Regions from separate parts of the Fictibacillus sp. b24 genome, predicted to be linked through region 1. Evidence: predicted binding sites of a transcription regulator. Region 1 holds the regulator's gene; the other holds the start of a gene.
The links. The regulator LexA, encoded in region 1, represses DNA repair genes until DNA is damaged. The targets are predictions, from matches to a motif close to CGAACATATGTTCG.
Positions count from the first base shown of each region.

Region 2: uvrB (excinuclease ABC subunit UvrB) is a predicted target of LexA. The motif match lies at 1,517-1,530, and genes of this name have one in related genera.

Region 1 is NZ_JAUCES010000005.1:2,028,487-2,031,644, forward strand. It holds gene QUF49_RS10440 (HesB/YadR/YfhF family protein) at 1-3, opposite strand, end outside; gene QUF49_RS10445 (DUF896 domain-containing protein) at 109-348, opposite strand; gene QUF49_RS10450 (YneB family resolvase-like protein) at 410-1,054, opposite strand; gene yneA (cell division suppressor protein YneA) at 1,075-1,341, opposite strand; gene lexA (transcriptional repressor LexA) at 1,501-2,115, shown strand; gene QUF49_RS10465 (YuzF family protein) at 2,251-2,499, shown strand; gene QUF49_RS10470 (vanadium-dependent haloperoxidase) at 3,074-3,158, shown strand, end outside.
Region 2 is NZ_JAUCES010000005.1:840,207-843,364, forward strand. It holds gene QUF49_RS04145 (DUF2198 family protein) at 247-477, shown strand; gene QUF49_RS04150 (sulfite exporter TauE/SafE family protein) at 494-1,366, opposite strand; gene uvrB (excinuclease ABC subunit UvrB) at 1,620-3,158, shown strand, end outside.

The sequences.
Region 1 (3,158 bases):
CAAAATATTCTCCCCTTTCAAAGTTGTTATATAACAGTATATACTAATATGTATAGATTGCAACAGAAAAAAATGCCTATTTACAGTTAAGTAAATAGGCATTCTATATTATTGTTTAAGGTTCTTTTTATTATCTTTACTTCTTTTTAATTTTTCAGGTGTTACATCATCACCGTTAGGGTCTACAAAAGTCATACCGTGCAGATCTTGAACGAAAGACTTGCGGAAGACTTGTAAATACTCTTCTCTTAACTTTTTTTGTTCTGCTTTTTCTGCTGATGTCAATTCCGTTTGTTTTGACTTTCTAGACAGTTCATTTATTCTTTGCATTTTATCTTTTGATAACATGATTTAAAAACTCCTTTTGCAGCATTCTTCATTCTATCCTACAGCAGTATGAAAGGAATTTCTAGTTATCTGTATTTTCCATGTGTTCTTTGTATCTTCTATGTACGGTGGCTTTTGATACATTGAAACCTAATCCTTTTAGCGTTAATGCTATGTCATGAAAAGTCAGTTTCATGTTCTTTAAGCGAACAATTTCAGAAATTGGCACTTCTTTTTTGTCTCGCCCGCCACTTGTGTTGTTACTTAAATTCCTCTGCGGTTTATAACCATCTTTAACCGCTTTTCTCATGCCGCGCCTTATTTTCATATTGTGAAGCTTACGTTGATACTCTTCCACAGTGGAGACGATCTCCAGCACCATTTCATCTGCTTCAGTCAACGTGTATTCTCCGTTATTGGACAGTGTATAAACTTTAATATTGTATTTCATTAACTGATGGAGAATAGCCATCTTTGCCTTTCCTCTTCCTAGCCGAGTATCATCTTGAATGAGGAGGCAGTTAATTTCACCGTCTCTTGCCAAATCAAGCACGTTTAATAATTCTTCGCGATCAAGCGAATATCCGCTTGCCCTCTCACTAAAACATGCTATTACTTCAAAACCAAATTGTTTTGCTAACTTTTTTAATTCAGCTTCCTGTCTTTCAATAGATGTGAGTTGTTCTTCTTTTTCAGTACTTACTCTACAGTATATAATAGCTTTCATTTGCCCAAAACCCGCTTTGTCTATTTATTTACTGGTATGATTACTTTCTGCCCTGGAAATACAGCTGACGCATTTACGCTGTTCTTCTTTTCGACCCATTGTATAAACTCCCAGTTGGAATAATGGTGTTTGGCGTTATATTCTTCGGAAAGACTCCAAAGTGAATCTCCCTCTTGTATGGTTACTTCAATATATTGAGCTTCTTGTGATGCAAGATTTGATAACGTAAAAAATATACCACCTAACAACCCTAAAAATACAATAACATGCATTGTCCCTTGTTTCATTGTGATATCCCCTTCCGACAAACGTTTGTTCGCATCTTATGATATTATAATAACTGGAACGTTTGTTCGGTGTCAACTAATTTTTCGAACTTATGTTTGTATCTCTTTATTCCCCATGCTATACTTTTTATAGATAAAAAATTCGGTGAGGTGCTTAAAATGACTAAGTTATCCAGACGACAATTGGATATCCTGGCTTTCATAAAAGAGGAAGTTTCACAAAAAGGATATCCCCCTTCCGTTCGAGAAATTGGGGAAGCGGTAGGTCTTGCTTCAAGCTCTACAGTTCACGGACATTTAGCTAGACTTGAAAAAAAAGGGCTTATTCGCAGAGATCCAACAAAACCTAGAGCGATTGAAGTATTAGGCCTTGAAGACAATATTCCTTCCGTTCGTTCAGTCTCTATCCCTGTAATCGGTAAAGTAACAGCGGGGCTTCCAATAAGTGCGATCGAGAACGTAGAAGAATATTTTCCATTGCCTGAACATGTTGTAGGTGACGAGAATGTGTTTATGCTGTCTGTAGTCGGAGACAGTATGATTGAAGCAGGTATTTTTAATAAGGACTTAGTTGTTGTAAAACAACAGCCTACTGCCAATAACGGAGATATCATCGTAGCTATGACTGATGAAGACGAAGCAACGGTAAAACGGTTCTTTAAAGAAAGTAATCACATTCGTCTGCAGCCAGAGAATTCCTCGATGGAGCCGATTATACTGCAAAGCTGTACGATACTAGGTAAAGTAATCGGAGTATATAGAAGTATTCACTAATTAAAATTAAACATAAAGAGAAGCAGCTTCATGTTAAGCTGCTTCTCTTTTTTTATGGCATCATCGTTAGTTCCTCTCACCACTCGCCATCTGTATGAATAAGGTGTACGGATACCCATATAGGAGGAATGAATCATGTACTATAATCCTTATGAACAATCAAGAAACCAAAATGGTAACACTCAATATATGACATTAGTAGATCCCTTCGTTGTGAATCGCCTGCGATCCGTAGTAGGTAAAGATCTAGTTGTAGAAACAACTAAAGATACGATAAGAGGTGTACTAGTCGAAGTACAACCCGATCACATTGCTTTAAGTGCTGGTAACGACTCCACTTTTTTTGTTCGTATCCAGCAAATCGTTTCGATTATGCCAATTTAATGGAACATTTTCATACTTATAATGCATAAACAATAATCCCCTGACAACAAATATGTCAGGGGTTATTTCATTAATCACTTTTCAATTGAAAATCAATAGGATCAAAAATATCTAAGATTATTGACTTGATAAAAATTATTCCATTGTTGAAAATTGGATTAAAATACAAATCTAAACAAATAAGATCACCTTTAAAGTGAAGCGTATATAGAAGTATTCATTAAGTTTGAATATTTGCGATTAGACAAGCTGTAAATACAAATGAACGGCTTGTTTTTTTATAAAAAAAATCAATTTAAGTATATTTTCATTTTCCTTCATTCTCTTCCGATTTCCTTCACGAAATATGAATAGGCTTTTTCTTCCGCCTGCTTAAGGTACACGGTCTAACAAGAGTAATTTGGGTAAATCGCATTGGTGAACAACCTATTCTCATATAAAAAAAATGAATATAATGAAACAATTGATGTAAGAGATTAGGGGGCTAAAGAATAGATTAAAAAAAGATATTAACATCGAAGAAAGTAGGATTTATTCCTAGTATCAAAATAAAATAAAATAAATAGGTGATTAGATGACAAAAAACGACAGGTCTGATAATAAAAAAAACTGTTTAATCGGTCCTTTAAATACAACGGAGCGCAATAAGAAAGCATTTC
Region 2 (3,158 bases), 1.2 Mb from region 1:
ATTAAACCATCTCCTTTGAACTTTCTTGTTTAGGATATTCGTGCCTTTTAAGCAATATCCTACTGTACGTACTTTTAAACAGAAAGTTTCATCTTGGGAAATGGGGTCTGACCCCAAACAATTTATTTCCCTCAATAATTTCCTTGTTTTTGTCTAGAGAGTTTTGTTAAATTTAGAGAGGTATATATGAACGTTTACAAAAAGCTATGTTTTTTGGATTGTTCAAGGAGAGGGGTTTTTCGTTTCATGTTGGAGTATGTTTTTGCAGCTTTGTTGCCTGTATTTTTGCAGCTGCTATTTAATAGAGTGCTGTTTACAAAATACTTGCCGTTAGGAATAACGATTATTATTTTAATTTTTGGTTTTGATGGCTTGAATCAGCCTTTACCTCTCCAAATCGTTGCTGTCATTTTCACGATCATAGGGTTTTTCCTGGGTCTCAAAATTTATAATAAACAAAAAAGAAAAGTAAGATAGAAAAAAGACGTCACCTTCACGAGGTAGACGTCTTTCTTTTTGTATGCGAGATCGTTTTTTTAAAGAAAAGAACGAGCATCGTTAACACATAAAGTGTAATTACACCAAGTCCAGCTTTATCAAAGTGTACAAGTTTAAGGATAACTGAAATTAATATTGTGATGTACAGTGCACCTAAATACTTTTGTATCTGTTCGCTTGTATAGATAGTCGTAAGCTTTGCACCAAGCTGAGTACCGACTAAAGCGCCAAGAATGAGTAAAATCCCGAGCTTATAATCTAGTTGAACGGATGAGGCATACGTCAAGAATCCAGCAGTAACAATCAAGAATACACTGACTAAACTCGTGCCTACAGCTTTTCTAGAAGGGAATTTCATTAAAGAGATGAGCATCGGTACCATTACAAATCCTCCGCCAACACCCAATGTTGTAGAAATGAACCCTCCTGTAAATCCAATAAAGATTGCTTTGATCCAAGAAAAATGAATTTCAGTGGATGCATTCGCTGTATTCTTGCGTTTTGACTGCTTATAAAGCAGGGAAAGGGCAAAGTAGGCAAGAAGCACAATATAAAACACAGGGATTACTGTATCGTCATACCCCATCTTCTCAAGCCATACCACAAGCGGATGAGCAATTTGAGTAGCGATAATTCCAACTGATCCCAAAACAGCGGCCGTTTTCCATATAATATTCTTGTATTTTAGATGCGCCGCAACCCCAGAAACACTCGTCCCGATTGAATACATGAGACTGGTACCAATTGCTGAAAGAGGCGGAATGCCGAACAAAATTAAAACGGGGGTCAGAATAAAGCCTCCCCCAATACCGAAAATGCCAGAAAAGATTCCGATGCACAAACCTAGCAGTATATAGAAAAATTCCATTTTTAAACTCCTTTTGGGGACACACCTGCTACAATTTCCCCGCAACCCTTGGTACTGCTTGCGGGAAATGGGGTCAGACCCCACACAATTTATTTCCCACAAGCGCCTATCTTTAAGTATAACACTTTGATTTCTTTCCAGAAACTTCTGCGAATATTTGTTCGTAATTATTAGGTTTTTAGCTAGGTGCTATGCTATAATTTGAGTAACCAGATTTTAGGAACGGAGGTTCGGTTTTGTGAGTCAAAGTCAGATGTTCGAAATCAAATCTAACTATCAGCCACAAGGGGATCAGCCCGCAGCGATCAAGCATCTTGTGGAAAATATTAATGCAGGGAAAAAGAGTATGACCCTGCTTGGTGCGACCGGAACAGGGAAGACGTTTACGGTTTCTAACGTTATTCAGGAAGTAAACAAACCGACTCTTGTTATTGCTCATAACAAAACTCTAGCCGGACAGCTTTATAGTGAGTTAAAAGAATTTTTCCCAAACAACGCAGTTGAATATTTTGTATCGTATTACGACTATTATCAGCCAGAAGCATATATTGCTCATTCCGATACGTACATCGAAAAAGATGCAAGCATCAACGACGAAATAGATAAACTTCGTCACTCTGCCACTTCATCGTTATTCGAAAGAAAAGACGTTATTATTGTGGCAAGTGTGTCCTGTATTTATGGTCTAGGTTCACCTGAAGAATATAAAGACATGGTGATCTCTTTAAGAGAAGGAATGGAGAAAGACCGCGATCAGCTTCTTCGAGACCTTGTCGATGTTCAATACAACCGTAACGACATTAACTTTACGCGTGGTACGTTCCGTGTCAGAGGTGATGTGGTTGAAATCTTCCCAGCCTCACGTGATGAACATTGCTTGCGTGTGGAGTTTTTTGGTGATGAGATCGACCGTATAACAGAAGTGGACGCACTAACTGGTGAAATTTTAGGCGAACGCAATCACGTTGCCATTTTCCCGGCATCCCACTTCGTTACTCGTGAAGAGAAAATGAAAGTAGCGATCAAACGCATTGAAGCGGAACTGGAAGATCGCCTGAAAGAACTGAACGAGGCTGGCAAACTATTAGAAGCGCAGCGACTCGAACAAAGAACAAGGTACGATCTTGAGATGATGGCTGAAATGGGCTTTTGTTCAGGAATTGAGAACTACTCTGTTCACCTGACGCTGAGACCATTAGGATCCACACCTTATACATTGCTTGACTACTTTCCGGACGATTCACTAATCGTGATTGATGAATCGCATGTTACACTTCCACAAATTCGTGGAATGTTTAATGGAGACCAAGCGAGAAAAGGGGTGCTTGTGGATCACGGATTCCGTCTCCCTTCAGCAAAAGACAACCGGCCATTAACGTTTGAAGAATTCGAGCGCTACACAAAGTTTCAGCATATTTATGTATCTGCAACACCAGGTCCGTATGAACTCGAACACGCTCCAGAGCCTGTTGAGCAGATTATTCGTCCTACTGGGTTATTAGATCCTACACTAGAAGTCCGTCCGATTAAAGGACAGATCGATGACTTGCTTGGCGAGATCAATGAGAGAATCGAGCAAAACGAAAGAGTTCTTGTTACAACGTTAACGAAGAAAATGTCTGAAGATCTTACCGATTACTTTGTTGAACTAGGTATTAAGGTTCGTTATCTTCATTCTGAAATCAAGACGCTCGAACGGATTCAGATCATCCGTGACCTCCGTCTCGGTGTGTTTGATGTTCTCGTTGGGATCAACTTGCTTCGAGAAGGACTTGATATCCCAGAAGTATCA